DNA from 2 places in the Lelliottia nimipressuralis genome. Region 1 is predicted to be linked to the other one. Evidence: predicted binding sites of a transcription regulator. Region 1 holds the regulator's gene; the other holds the start of a gene.
The links. Region 1 encodes PhoB, which activates phosphate uptake and scavenging genes when phosphate is short. Its sites were predicted from a motif close to CTGTCATAAAACTGNCNNAT; they were not measured.
Positions count from the first base shown of each region.

Region 1 (7,840 bases):
AGGCACTCCGCCGTGTCGCGGGTCATGAGATCGTTTTGCGATTGCGACACCGTGTTCAGACGCGGCGTCTCATGGTACAGCGCCAGGCAGATGGCATCGAGCAGGGTCGTTTTACCCGCACCGGTCGCGCCCGTAATGGCAAACAGGCCGTTGCTGGCAAACGGCTCGGCGGTGAAGTCGATTTTCCACTCGCCCTTCAGGGAGTTGAGGTTTTTCAGACGCAGGCTGAGAATTTTCATGCGTTGTTTTCCTCGTCATGCAGCGCGTGCAGGGTCTGGGTAAAGAGTTCGTTGAGGCGCGTGCGCTGTGCGTCGTCCAGCGCTTCCTGCGCCAGGCGGCGCTCAAATACCTCTTCCACGTTTAATTCGCTGAGGGTTTCGCGCTGCGCGCTTAAGAGAATTTTCTCGCGCTGTTCGCGGCTGCGGCGCACCAGCAATACCTCTACAGGCAGATCGTCGGTCAGGGTCTGGATTTTGCGCTGCATGTCGTGCAGATATTCATCGGTGCTGATTTCAATATCCAGCCAGACGGGAGGCGACTGTTCCAGGCCGCGCCACTGTTCAAGCTGCGCAGAAATGGCGGCCAGATCGCCTTTGAGCATCGCCAGCGGTTGTGTCACCGGTACGGTTAACGTCTCGACTGCGCTCAGTTTGCCCTCGGCAAAACTCACCAGATGCACGCTTTTGCCTTTGCCGGTTTCATCAAAGCTGAGGGAGATCGGTGAGCCGCAGTAGCGGATATGCTCGCAGCCGCCAATGATCTGCGCGCGGTGAATGTGGCCGAGCGCGATGTAATCCGCTGGCGGGAAATTCTGCGCCGGGAACGCATCCAGCGTACCAATATAAATCTCGCGCACCGCGTCACTTTTGCTGGCACCGACGGTGGTCAGATGCCCGGTAGCAATGACCGGCAGCGGCGCATCACCGCGCAGCGCGCAGGCCTCGGCGTACTGCTGGTGATAATAGTCCGTGATGGCCTGCAGCAGATGCTGCTGTTTTTCGCCGCCGGAAAGCCCAGCCTGGCTCTGAACGATGTCACGCGGGCGTAAAAAAGGAATCGGGCAAAGCACGGCACCCGGCGTTCCGTCGCGTTTTTTGAGGATTTGCGGGGCATGTCCGGCGTTTGCCACTACAGTAGTATTCAGAAACGCAAGAATATCGCGGGATTCGTTGAGCGTGGCGACGGAATCATGGTTGCCCGCGACGATCACCAGATGGCAGCCTGTTTGCTGCAGATTGACCACGAAGCGGTTATACAGCTCACGCGCATAGCTCGGCGGCGAGCCGGTATCAAAAATGTCCCCTGCAACAATGATCGCGTCCACCTCCTGCGACTGCGCCGTCTCCAGCAGCCAGTTCAGGAACGCTTCATGTTCGGCGGCGCGACTTTTGCTGTAAAAATTTTGCCCCAGATGCCAGTCCGAGGTGTGGAGTATGCGCATAACAGTTCCATGGCAAAAAAGGGTGAAGGGGATTATAAGCTTTCAGGGCTGGAAAATAACCGCTGTAATAAAACAACAGTTTGCCATTCATGGTGGTAATGTTTTTCATAAATCTGTCATAAATCTGACGCATAATGGCGCCGCATTACAAACTGATACTTTAATAAGACAGGGCAAAGTATGGCGAGACGTATTCTGGTCGTAGAAGATGAAGCTCCGATTCGCGAAATGGTGTGCTTCGTGCTCGAACAAAATGGCTTCCAGCCGGTTGAGGCGGAAGATTATGACAGCGCGGTGAATCAACTCAACGAACCCTGGCCCGATTTGATTCTGCTTGACTGGATGTTGCCCGGCGGTTCTGGCCTGCAATTTATCAAGCACATTAAACGCGAAGCGATGACCCGCGATATCCCGGTGGTAATGTTGACGGCGCGCGGTGAAGAGGAAGATCGCGTGCGCGGTCTTGAGACCGGCGCAGATGATTACATCACCAAGCCGTTCTCGCCGAAAGAGCTGGTGGCGCGTATCAAAGCCGTCATGCGCCGTATTTCGCCGATGGCGGTGGAAGAGGTGATCGAAATGCAGGGGTTAAGCCTCGACCCGACCTCACATCGCGTGATGACCGGCGAAAACCCGCTGGATATGGGCCCGACAGAATTCAAACTTTTGCACTTCTTTATGACTCACCCGGAACGCGTCTACAGCCGCGAACAGTTGCTGAATAACGTCTGGGGGACTAACGTCTATGTCGAAGACAGGACGGTCGATGTCCATATTCGCCGCTTGCGTAAAGCGCTGGAACACAGCGGCCACGATCGAATGGTGCAGACGGTCCGCGGTACGGGTTATCGTTTTTCGACCCGTTTCTGAACAATGACAGGAGTGTGACGCGTGCTGGAACGTCTGTCATGGAAAAGGCTCGTTTTTGAACTGATCTTATGTTGTATTCCCGCCGCCATTCTGGGGGCGATTTTTGGTTATCTGCCGTGGTTTTTACTGGCGGCAGTGACCGGCCTGCTGGTCTGGCATTTCTGGAATTTACTGCGTCTCTCCTGGTGGCTGTGGGTCGATCGCAGCATGACGCCACCGCCCGGCAGCGGCAGCTGGGAGCCGTTGCTTTACGGCTTGCATCAGATGCAGATGCGAAATAAAAAGCGCCGTCGTGAGCTTGGAAGCCTGATCAAGCGCTTTCGCAGCGGTGCCGAATCGCTGCCGGATGCGGTGATTCTGACCACCGAAGAAGGGACGATGTTCTGGTGTAATGGCCTGGCACAACAGCTGCTGGGGCTGCGCTGGCCGGACGATAACGGCCAGAATATCCTTAACCTCCTGCGTTATCCTGAATTCACCCTTTATCTGAAAAAACGCGACTTTACCCGCCCGCATAATCTGGTGCTGAACAATGGCCGTCACCTTGAGTTTCGCGTGATGCCCTACAGCGATCAGCAGTGGCTGATGGTGGCGCGCGATGTGACCCAGATGCACCAGCTCGAAGGGGCGCGGCGTAATTTCTTTGCCAACGTCAGCCACGAGCTGCGCACGCCGTTGACGGTGCTGCAGGGGTATCTGGAGATGATGCAGGAGCAGACGCTGGAGGGGGCGCCGCGAGAGAAAGCGCTTCACACCATGCGCGAGCAAACGCATCGTATGGAAGGGCTGGTGAAGCAGCTGCTTACCCTGTCAAAAATTGAAGCGGCACCGACGCTGGCGATGAATGAAACCATCGACGTGCCGATGATGCTGCGGGTGGTTGAGCGGGAAGCCCAGACCCTGAGCCACAAAAGGCATCAGTTCACTTTTGAGCTGGACAGCAGTCTGAAGGTGCTCGGCAGCGAGGACGAACTGCGCAGCGCGATTTCAAACCTGGTCTATAACGCGGTGAACCATACGCCAGAGGGCACGCAGATTATTGTGCGCTGGCAGCGCGTCCCGACGGGGGCGGAGTTTAGCGTCGAGGATAACGGGCCGGGGATTGGACCGGAGCATATTCCGCGTCTGACCGAGCGTTTCTATCGCGTGGATAAAGCGCGTTCGCGGCAGACAGGCGGCAGCGGGCTGGGGCTGGCGATTGTTAAGCACGCCGTGAATCACCACGACAGCCGCCTTGATATTCAGAGTACGCCGGGCAAAGGCACGCGCTTCAGTTTTGTTATCCCGGAACGTTTAATTGCCAAAAAAAGTGCCTGACAACGTGTGTGTCAGCCCTCCTTTCCACAGGCCAGCTTATGCTGGCCTGTTTGCTTTGCAGTCAAGCGAAACGTGAATGAATTTTATACGGATGTTGCTTTTTTGTTCGCATGATTAGCCATGAGTTTTTCTTAACCTTAGAGGATTGTTCTGGTCTGAATTTTCATGCTGGCATATTGTTCTGGTTTTCAGATCCCTCCTTGCCTTTAAACGTTATAAGCGTTTAAATTGCGCCCCATATACTGTCATACCGACTGTATTTACGTGGTAAATCGAAAAACTATTCTTCGCCACGGCATGACGGGAGCATATCCCGCTGAAATTGAGTAAATTTTCCGCTGTATCGTCCCCTTTGGGATGGCGAAAATCTCAACGTTTTCAACACCACATCCACAGGCAGTAAGGTTCTATGACCCATCATTTAAAATCGCGTGACATCATCGCGCTGGGCTTTATGACTTTTGCGCTGTTCGTCGGCGCAGGTAACATCATTTTTCCTCCTATGGTTGGCCTGCAGGCGGGTGAACACGTCTGGACAGCGGCGATTGGCTTCCTGATTACTGCGGTCGGTCTTCCGGTTCTGACCGTGATCGCGCTGGCGAAAGTCGGCGGCGGCGTGGACAGCCTCAGCACCCCGATCGGTAAAGTGGCGGGCGTTCTGCTGGCAACCGTGTGCTATCTGGCGGTGGGTCCACTGTTTGCGACCCCGCGTACTGCAACGGTCTCCTTCGAAGTGGGGATTGCTCCCCTGACCGGTGACGGCGCGCTGCCGCTGCTGATTTACAGCCTGGTCTACTTCGCGCTGGTGATTCTGGTCTCCCTCTATCCGGGCAAACTGCTGGATACCGTGGGTAACTTCCTCGCGCCAATGAAAATTCTTGCGCTGATCGTGCTGGCCGTTGCAGCCATCATGTGGCCAGCAGGCCCGATCAGCGAGTCGCTGGACGCCTACAAAACGGCGGCCTTCTCGAACGGCTTTGTGAACGGCTATCTGACCATGGACACCATGGGCGCGATGGTCTTTGGTATCGTCATCGTTAACGCCGCGCGCTCTCGCGGTGTGACCGAAGCGCGTCTGCTGACCCGCTACACCATCTGGGCTGGCCTGATGGCGGGCGTCGGTTTGACGCTGCTGTATCTGGCGCTGTTCCGTCTGGGCTCTGATAGCGCGACGCTGGTCGATCAAAACGCGAACGGCGCGGCGATCCTCCATGCCTACGTTCAGCACACCTTCGGCGGAGCGGGGAGCTTCCTGCTGGCGGTACTGATTTTCCTGGCCTGTCTGGTGACGGCTGTTGGCCTGACCTGCGCCTGTGCAGAGTTCTTCGCCCAGTATATTCCGCTGTCCTATCGCACGCTGGTGTTCATCCTTGGCGGCTTCTCAATGGCGGTTTCTAACCTTGGTCTGAGCCACCTGATTCAGGTCTCCATTCCTGTGCTGACCGCGATTTATCCGCCGTGTATCGTGCTGGTGGTGCTGAGCTTTACCCGTCCCTGGTGGAACAATTCCTCGCGAATTATTGCCCCAACGATGTTTATCAGCCTGCTTTTTGGTATCCTTGACGGGATTAAAGCATCCGCATTCGGTGGGATCCTGCCAGCCTGGACACAGCGTCTGCCGCTGTCAGAGCAAGGCCTGGCCTGGTTAATGCCGACCGTTGTCGCACTGGTTCTGGCTATTATCTGGGACCGTGCAGCAGGGCGTCAGGTGACTTCCAGCGCGCATTAATCAACGACAAATTGTTTAACCACGGGGCTTATGGCCCCGTGGTTTTTTGTTTTTTTCGAGTTGAATGGCAAGATTTAAATGGAAAGCACGAACAAACTCAAACGTGGGCTAAGTACCCGCCACATTCGTTTCATGGCGCTTGGCTCGGCAATCGGGACAGGCCTTTTTTATGGCTCGGCAGATGCCATCAAAATGGCCGGACCCAGCGTGCTGCTGGCGTACATTATCGGCGGCGTCGCGGCCTATATCATCATGCGTGCGCTGGGTGAAATGTCGGTACACAATCCGTCAGCCAGCTCTTTCTCGCGCTATGCCCAGGAAAACCTCGGCCCGCTGGCGGGCTACATTACCGGCTGGACCTACTGTTTCGAAATCCTGATCGTGGCGATAGCCGACGTGACGGCGTTCGGCATCTATATGGGCGTCTGGTTCCCGCTGGTGCCGCACTGGATCTGGGTGCTAAGTGTGGTGCTGATCATCTGCGCCATCAACCTGATGAGCGTGAAGGTCTTCGGTGAGCTGGAGTTCTGGTTCTCCTTCTTCAAAGTGGCGACGATTATCATCATGATTGTGGCGGGCTTTGGCATCATCATCTGGGGGATTGGCAACGGCGGGCAACCGACCGGCATCCATAACCTCTGGAGTAACGGCGGGTTCTTCAGCAACGGCTGGCTGGGGATGGTGATGTCGCTGCAGATGGTGATGTTTGCCTATGGCGGTATCGAAATTATCGGTATCACTGCGGGTGAAGCCAAAGACCCGGAGAAATCCATTCCGCGCGCCATCAACTCGGTGCCAATGCGTATCCTGGTGTTCTACGTGGGCACGCTGTTCGTGATTATGTCCATCTATCCATGGAATCAGGTCGGGACCAACGGCAGTCCGTTTGTGCTGACCTTCCAGCACCTGGGCATCGCGTTTGCCGCCAGTATCCTGAACTTTGTCGTGCTCACGGCGTCGTTCTCCGCCATTAACAGCGACGTTTTCGGCGTAGGGCGTATGCTGCACGGCATGGTAGAGCAGGGCAACGCGCCGAAAGTGTTTGCGAAAACCTCTCGTCGCGGTACGCCGTGGGTCACGGTGATGGTGATGACTGTCGCGCTGCTGCTCTCGGTCTATCTGAACTACATCATGCCGGAAAACGTCTTCCTGGTGATTGCGTCCCTGGCGACCTTTGCGACGGTCTGGGTGTGGATCATGATTCTGATTTCGCAGATTGCGTTCCGCCGCCGTCTGCCGCCGGAAGAGGTGAAAGCGCTGAAATTTAAAGTGCCGGGCGGCGTCGCGACCACGGTCGTTGGCCTGATTTTCCTGGTCTTTATCATCGGGCTAATTGGCTATCACCCTGACACCCGCATCTCCCTGTACGTGGGCTTTGCGTGGATTGTTCTGCTGCTGGTGGGATGGGCGTTTAAACGCCGCCGCGAGCGTCAACTGGCCGAAGCGCAGTAACATAAAAATGCCGGGTGGCGCTCTGCTTACCCGGCAAACATGCTTTTCGCGATAAAACGCCTCCTCCCTCCACCTCCTCCCCCAATAAACCTTTTCATGATGAGTTATCCTCCACTACGCTGTGGCAAGGTGGCCTCAATTTCATCAAAGGGGATACGTGATGTTGAACGCCTGGCACCTTCCGGTTGCCCCATTTGTTAAGCAAAACAAAGACAACTTAGTGATTACGCTGTGGCTGACGGGAGAAAATCAGCCGGAGCGCGTCATGCTGCGCGCCGAAGTGGATAACGAAGAGACGGCGCTGACTATGCATAAACAGCGCACGCAGCCGCAGCCGGGCGTCACCGCCTGGCGAGCCACCATTGATCTGTCCCAGGGCCAGCCGCGCCGTCGCTACAGCTTTAAGCTGCTGTGGAACAACCGCCAGCTGTGGTTTACTCCGCAGGGCTTTAGCCGTTTCCCACCCGCACGGCTGGAGCAGTTTGCCGTCGATTACCCGGACAACGGCCCGCAGTGGGTGTACGACCAGGTCTTCTACCAGATCTTCCCTGACCGCTTTGCCCGCAGCCAGCAGCGCACGGCCGATCAGGATCAGGTCTATTTCCACCATGCGGCGGGCCACGACATTATCCGTAGAACCTGGGATGAACCGCTGACGGCGCAGGCCGGCGGATCGACGTTTTACGGCGGCGATCTGGACGGGATCAGTGAAAAACTGCCGTACCTGAAAAAACTGGGGGTGACGGCGCTCTACCTCAATCCGGTGTTTAAAGCCCCGAGCGTGCATAAATACGATACGGAAGATTATCGCCACGTCGACGAGCAGTTTGGCGGCGACGAGGCGCTGCTGCGCCTGCGGGAGAACACGCACCGTGAAGGGATGCGCCTGATTCTCGACGGCGTGTTTAACCACAGCGGGGATTCCCACGCCTGGTTTGACCGCCACAATCGCGCCACGGGCGGCGCCTGTCACAATCCGGAATCTGCCCAGCGCGACTGGTACAGTTTTAACGAAGAGGGGCGAGCGCTCG
Region 1 is NZ_CP167172.1:1,021,721-1,029,560, forward strand. Features, by position in the region: gene sbcC (exonuclease subunit SbcC) at 1-239, opposite strand, end outside; gene sbcD (exonuclease subunit SbcD) at 236-1,441, opposite strand; gene phoB (phosphate response regulator transcription factor PhoB) at 1,622-2,311, shown strand; gene phoR (phosphate regulon sensor histidine kinase PhoR) at 2,333-3,628, shown strand; gene brnQ (branched-chain amino acid transporter carrier protein BrnQ) at 4,038-5,357, shown strand; gene proY (proline-specific permease ProY) at 5,436-6,809, shown strand; gene malZ (maltodextrin glucosidase) at 6,970-7,840, shown strand, end outside.

Region 2 (7,840 bases), 2.1 Mb from region 1:
GGCTATATTGCGGAGCGTTCCGGCGGTCTGTTCGGTAAAAACGTGCTCGATGTCGGCTGCGGCGGCGGTATTCTGGCAGAGAGCATGGCGCGCGAAGGGGCCACGGTCACCGGGCTGGATATGGGCTTTGAGCCGTTACAGGTCGCGCGCCTGCATGCGTTAGAAACCGGTATTCAGGTGGATTACGTTCAGGAGACGGTCGAAGAGCACGCGGCGAAGCACGCCCATCAGTATGACGTGGTCACCTGCATGGAAATGTTAGAGCACGTGCCTGACCCGCAGTCGGTGGTCAAGGCCTGCGCTGCGCTTGTCAAACCCGGTGGACAGGTTTTCTTCTCGACCATCAACCGTAACGGCAAGGCGTGGCTGATGGCGGTCGTAGGGGCAGAATATGTCCTGCGCATGGTGCCAAAAGGCACCCATGACGTGAAGAAATTTATCAAACCGGCTGAATTATTAGGCTGGGTCGACGACACCTGGCTTAAAGAGCAGCACATCACCGGTTTGCACTACAATCCGTTAACGGACAAATTCAAACTCGCGCCGGGTGTAGATGTTAACTATATGTTGCACACAACCGCAAAAAACGACTAACGTCATCAACTATTCTTATAAAGATTGCGCGGCGTCATGTTGCGCAATTTTGACCTCTCGTTGAAGAAATCAGCACTCGATCAAATTTTGAATTTTTTTTCTTAATTATTGACATGTCGTCCAGGCCTTACAGCACGAGGACTTAGGCTTTTTTACCCTTTCACAACCTCAATTTAACCTCAAAATCAACCCTTGTACTGAAATGATTCGATACTAGAATACTCACCATATAGCGTTCTTTTAATCGCAAAACCCCTACATGTAGTATTTATCCACAGAGTTAGTCACAAGACCATTCTGTGGATAAGCGGGGGATATTTCTATTTCACGGTAATTCACGGACAGGTAAAAACCCACATGAATCAGAGTCTGCTGGTGACAAAGCGCGACGGTACCACTGAGCGTATCAATCTCGACAAAATCCATCGAGTTCTCGACTGGGCAGCAGAAGGACTGAATAACGTATCTATCTCCCAGGTTGAGCTGCGTTCTCACATTCAGTTCTACGACGGCATCAAAACCTCTGACATCCACGAGACCATCATCAAGGCGGCGGCCGATCTCATCTCCCGCGAAGCGCCTGATTATCAGTATCTCGCAGCACGTCTTGCCATTTTCCATCTGCGTAAAAAAGCCTACGGCCAGTTTGAGCCGCCAGCGCTGCATGATCACGTGGTCAAAATGGTTGAGCTGGGCAAATACGACACGCATCTGCTGGAAGACTATACGGAAGAAGAGTTCGAGCAGATGAACGGGTTTATCGATCACTGGCGTGACATGAACTTCTCCTACGCCGCGGTTAAACAACTCGAAGGCAAATACCTGGTTCAGAACCGCGTAACGGGAGAAATCTACGAAAGCGCGCAGTTCCTCTACATTCTGGTCGCCGCATGCCTGTTCTCCGGCTATCCGCGTGAAACCCGCCTGAGCTATGTGAAGCGTTTCTATGATGCGGTTTCTACCTTTAAAATTTCTCTGCCTACGCCGATCATGTCTGGCGTGCGCACCCCAACTCGCCAGTTCAGCTCCTGCGTTCTGATCGAGTGCGGCGACAGCCTGGATTCCATCAACGCCACCTCCAGCGCCATTGTGAAATACGTCTCCCAGCGTGCCGGTATCGGTATCAACGCGGGCCGTATTCGTGCCCTGGGTAGCCCAATTCGCGGCGGTGAAGCGTTCCATACCGGCTGTATTCCGTTCTACAAACACTTCCAGACCGCAGTGAAATCCTGCTCTCAGGGCGGCGTTCGCGGCGGTGCAGCCACGCTGTTCTACCCAATGTGGCATCTGGAAGTAGAAAGCCTGCTGGTTCTGAAAAACAACCGTGGCGTTGAAGGGAACCGCGTTCGTCACATGGACTACGGCGTTCAGATCAACAAACTGATGTATACCCGCCTGCTGAAAGGCCAGGACATCACCCTGTTCAGCCCGTCCGACGTCCCAGGCCTGTACGATGCGTTCTTCGCCGATCAGGATGAGTTCGAACGTCTGTACACCCAGTACGAAAACGACGACAGCATCCGCAAACAGCGCGTCAAAGCGGTCGATCTGTTCTCTCTGATGATGCAGGAACGTGCCTCAACTGGCCGTATCTACATTCAGAACGTGGACCACTGCAACACCCACAGCCCGTTTGATCCGGCCATCGCGCCAGTCCGCCAGTCTAACCTGTGCCTGGAGATCGCCCTGCCGACCAAACCGCTGTACGACGTTAACGACGAAAACGGTGAAATCGCGCTCTGTACTCTGTCTGCATTCAACCTGGGCGCAATCAAGAGCCTGTCCGAGCTGGAAGAGCTGGCTGTTCTGGCGGTTCGCGCGCTGGATGCCCTGCTGGATTATCAGGACTACCCAATCCCTGCGGCAAAACGTGGTGCCATGGGCCGTCGTACGCTGGGTATTGGCGTGATCAACTTTGCCTACTGGCTAGCGAAAAACGGTAAGCGTTACTCCGATGGCAGCGCCAATAACCTGACGCATGAAACTTTCGAAGCCATCCAGTATTACCTGATGAAAGCCTCGAACGAGCTGGCGAAAGAGCAAGGCGCGTGCCCGTGGTTCAATGAAACCACCTACGCGAAAGGCATTCTGCCGATCGATACCTACAAGAAAGATCTGGACGGTATCGTCAGCGAGCCGCTGCATCTCGACTGGGAAGGTCTGCGTGAATCGATCAAAACCCACGGTCTGCGTAACTCCACCCTTTCTGCGCTGATGCCGTCCGAGACCTCCTCGCAGATCTCCAACGCCACCAACGGCATTGAGCCGCCGCGCGGTCACGTGAGCATCAAAGCCTCGAAAGATGGCGTGCTGCGTCAGGTCGTGCCGGATTACGAAACGCTGGGGAATAACTACGAGCTGCTGTGGGAAATGCCGAATAACGACGGTTACCTGCAGCTGGTGGGCATCATGCAGAAGTTTATCGACCAGTCGATCTCTGCGAATACCAACTACGATCCGACGCGCTTCCCGTCAGGAAAAGTGCCGATGCAACAGTTGCTCAAAGATCTGCTGACCGCCTACAAATTTGGCGTGAAAACCCTGTACTATCACAACACCCGTGACGGTGCAGAAGATGCGCAGGATGATATGGCGCCTTCAATCCAGGACGATGGCTGCGAAAGCGGCGCATGTAAGATCTAGTTTTGCCTTTTGCCGGATGGCGGCGTAAACGCCGTATCCGGCCTACATAATTTCGAGGTGTTGTAGGCCGGATACGCAAAGCGCTGTCCGGCATTACACTCCTACAGGACTCACTTCAATGGCATATACCACCTTTTCACAGACGAAAAACGACCAGCTCAAAGAGCCCATGTTCTTCGGGCAATCGGTCAACGTGGCACGCTACGATCAGCAAAAATATGACATCTTCGAAAAGCTGATCGAAAAGCAACTCTCCTTCTTCTGGCGTCCGGAAGAAGTGGATGTTTCACGCGATCGTATCGACTTTCAGGCACTGCCTGACCATGAAAAGCATATTTTCCTCAGCAACCTGAAGTATCAGACGCTGCTGGATTCCATTCAGGGTCGTAGCCCGAACGTGGCGTTGCTGCCGCTGATTTCTATTCCTGAGCTGGAAACCTGGGTCGAAACCTGGGCGTTCTCCGAGACGATCCACTCGCGCTCTTACACCCACATCATCCGCAACATCGTGAACGATCCGGCGGTGGTGTTTGACGATATCGTTACCAACGAGCAGATCCAGAAACGCGCAGAGGGCATCGCCCACTACTACGACGAGCTGATCGAAATGACCAGCTACTGGCATCTGCTGGGCGAAGGCACCCACAACGTCAACGGTAAAACCGTGACCGTGAATCTGCGCGCCCTGAAAAAACAGCTGTACCTGTGCCTGATGAGCGTCAACGCGCTGGAAGCGATTCGCTTCTATGTCAGCTTTGCCTGCTCATTTGCTTTCGCCGAGCGCAAGCTGATGGAAGGTAACGCGAAAATTATCCGTCTGATCGCTCGCGACGAAGCCCTGCACCTGACCGGCACTCAGCACATGCTGAATCTGCTGCGCAGCGGCGTGGACGATCCGGAAATGGCAGAGATTGCCGAAGAGTGCAAACAGGAGTGCTACGACCTGTTTGTGCTGGCCGCTCAGCAGGAAAAAGAGTGGGCAGATTACCTGTTCCGCGACGGTTCCATGATCGGCTTGAACAAAGACATTCTGTGTCAGTATGTGGAGTACATCACCAACATCCGCATGCAGGCGGTGGGCCTTGAGCTGCCGTTTAAAACGCGCTCTAACCCGATTCCATGGATCAACACCTGGCTGGTGTCCGACAACGTGCAGGTTGCGCCGCAGGAAGTGGAAGTGAGTTCTTACCTGGTCGGTCAGATTGATTCCGAAGTCAATACTGACGACCTGAGCGATTTCCAGCTCTGATGAGCCGCGTCACGCTCAGCCTTTCCGGCACAGAAGTTCTGTGCCGCGAAGAGCACCCTTCTCTGCTGGTCGCGCTTGAGTCGCATCAGGTGGAAGTCGAATACCAGTGTCGCGCCGGTTACTGCGGCTCCTGCCGCTGCCGTTTAGTGGCAGGTCAGGTCGACTGGCTCACCGAGCCGCTGGCGTTCATCAATGAAGGGGAAATTTTGCCCTGCTGTTGCCGGGCAAAAGGCGATATCGAAATCGAGATGTAATGCCTGCACGCACTAAATGCCCGCTTTCGCGGGCATTTTTTTTATCCGCGTTTCTGCATCATCTCCGCGTGATGACGTTTTTCACCGAACATCACCACAATCAGCAGCAATACTGCCATTATGCTGCCGCCAATCATCACCATGAAGCCACCGTCCCAGCCGAAGAAATCGACCGTGTAACCGACGATAGCGCTGGCGGCAACCGATCCGCCGAGATAACCAAACAGACCGGTAAAGCCTGCGGCGGTCCCTGCTGCTTTCTTCGGCGCCAGTTCAAGGGCATGCAGGCCGATCAGCATTACCGGGCCATAAATCAGGAAGCCAATCACGATCATACAGGCCATATCCACACCCGGATTTCCCGGAGGGTTGAGCCAGTAAACGATCGTGGCGATGGTCACCAGCGTCATAAAGAATACGCCCGTTGCACCGCGGTTGCCTTTGAACACTTTATCCGACATCCAGCCGCAAATCAGCGTGCCCGGGATCCCGGCGTATTCATACAAGAAATAGGCCCAGGATGACTTATCCAGCGCGAAGTGCTTCACCTCTTTCAGATAGGTTGGCGACCAGTCGAGAATGCCGTATCGCAGCAGATAGACAAACACGTTCGCCACCGCGATGTACCACAGCAGTTTGTTCGGCAGAACGTATTTCATGAAGATTTGCTTCGCCGTCAGCTCCTCTTCGTGCTGTTCGCTGTAGTCGTCCGGGTAGTCGTTTTTATACTCTTCAATTGGCGGCAGGCCGCAGGATTGCGGGGTATCGCGCATCAGCGCAAAAGCAATCATCGCCACCAGAATCGCGCCAAATGCAGGCATGTACAGCGCCGCTTTCCAGTCGTTAAACCACGCCATCCCTAACAGGAACAGCAGTGGCGGAATACCGCCGCCGACGTTATGGGCGCAGTTCCACACCGACACAATCCCGCCGCGCTCTTTCTGCGACCACCAGTGGACCATGGTACGTCCGCACGGTGGCCACCCCATTCCCTGGAACCAGCCGCAGATAAACAGCAGCACGAACATCACTGCGATGCTGGAGGTCGCCCAGGGCACGAAGCCCATAAACAGCATTACCGCCGCAGCCAGAATCAGGCCCGCCGGTAAGAAGACGCGCGGATTCGAGCGGTCTGAGACCGACCCCATGATGAATTTCGAAAAACCGTAGGCAATTGAAATGCCGGACAGCGCGAAACCTAAGTCACCGCGCGAAAAACCCTGTTCAACCAGATACGGCATCGCCAGAGCGAAGTTTTTGCGCACCAGATAGTAAGCGGCATAGCCGAAGAAAATTCCGAGGAAGATTTGCCAGCGCAGGCGGCGATAAAGCGGGTCAACTTCTGCCTCTGGCAGACGTGCCCGATGCGGAGCAGGTTTGAAGATACTGAGCATAACAGCCTCCGTGGCCATATTGTTAATTGCCAGGGCTTTTACTGCACCCCAGCTCCAGAGAGGCTGGGGATGTTAAATAATCACGACGATTGTTACTGTGAATCAACGCACGAATTGTTACAGAAATATGACACAGTGCGCAAAAAGGCGCACGGAATCACGTTTCATTTTCGAATTGCGCTCGTTTGTGTTCGAAATCAAACAAACCACATTTTTGATGTGGCTAAATGGTAAAAAACGAACATGAGGGAAGACAATGGCAATCCGCGATCCCCGTTATAGCGATGTGATTATCATTGGCGGCGGCGCAACGGGCGCCGGGATGGCGCGGGACTGCGCCCTGCGAGGCTTAAGCGTTACGCTGCTCGAACGTCACGATATCGCCACCGGCGCCACCGGGCGCAATCACGGCTTATTGCACAGCGGCGCGCGCTACGCCGTGACCGACAACGAATCAGCGCGCGAGTGCATCGCCGAAAACCAGATCCTCAAACGCATCGCCCGCCACTGCATTGAACCCACAGACGGCCTGTTTATCACGCTGCCAGAGGACGATCTGGCGTTTCAGAAAACCTTTATTACCGCCTGCACTAACGCGGGTATCAATGCCGAAGCGATAGATCCTCTGCTTGCCCGGCGCATCGAACCGGCGGTAAACCCGGCCCTGCTGGGCGCAGTGAAAGTGCCCGACGGCACCGTGGACCCCTTCCGCCTGACGGCGGCCAATATGCTCGATGCCCGCGAACACGGCGCGACCATTCTGACCGCGCATGAAGTTACAGGGCTTATCCGTGAAGGCGACAGCGTACGGGGCGTGCGTATCTATGATCGCCTGTACGGGGAACACAGTGAGCTGTATGCAGGTGTGGTGGTCAACGCTGCCGGGATCTGGGGTCAGCACATTGCGGAGTATGCTGAGTTGTCCGTTCGCATGTTCCCGGCGAAAGGCTCGCTGCTGATCCTCGATCACCGTATCAACAATCACGTCATCAACCGCTGCCGCAAACCGTCCGACGCCGACATCCTGGTGCCGGGCGATACCATCTCCCTGATTGGTACCACCTCCACGCACATTGATTACAACGATATCGACTGTAATCGGGTAACCGCCGAAGAGGTGGATATCCTGCTGCGCGAAGGGGAAAAACTGGCGCCGATCATGGCGCAAACCCGCATTCTGCGCGCCTATGCCGGGGTACGCCCGCTGGTCGCCAGCGACGACGATCCGAGCGGGCGCAACGTCAGCCGTGGCATTGTGTTGCTCGATCACGCCGCGCGCGACGGGCTGGAAGGTTTCATTACCATCACCGGCGGCAAACTGATGACCTACCGGCTGATGGCGCAGTGGGCCACCGACGCCGTGTGCCGCAAACTCGGGAATACGCAGCCCTGCACCACTGCTGAGCGCCCGCTGCCAGGCTCGCAGGAGCCAACCGAAAAAACGCTGCAAAAAATCATCTCCCTGCCCGCGCCGCTGCGGGGATCGGCCATCTACCGTCACGGCGACCGCACGCCCGCCTGGCTGGGACAGGGCCGCCTCAGCCGCAGCCTGGTGTGCGAATGCGAAGCCGTCACTGCGGGCGAAGTGCAGTATGCGGTGGAAAATCTGGCGGTTAACAACCTGCTCGATTTACGTCGCCGCACCCGCGTCGGGATGGGCACCTGTCAGGGCGAGCTGTGCGCCTGCCGCGCGGCGGGCCTGTTAC
Region 2 is NZ_CP167172.1:3,077,397-3,085,236, forward strand. Features, by position in the region: gene ubiG (bifunctional 2-polyprenyl-6-hydroxyphenol methylase/3-demethylubiquinol 3-O-methyltransferase UbiG) at 1-594, shown strand, start outside; gene nrdA (class 1a ribonucleoside-diphosphate reductase subunit alpha) at 952-3,237, shown strand; gene nrdB (class Ia ribonucleoside-diphosphate reductase subunit beta) at 3,356-4,486, shown strand; gene yfaE (class I ribonucleotide reductase maintenance protein YfaE) at 4,486-4,740, shown strand; gene glpT (glycerol-3-phosphate transporter) at 4,782-6,134, opposite strand; gene glpA (anaerobic glycerol-3-phosphate dehydrogenase subunit A) at 6,391-7,840, shown strand, end outside.
Region 2: a site for PhoB is predicted at 6,249-6,268, ahead of glpT (glycerol-3-phosphate transporter). Genes of this name have one in related genera too.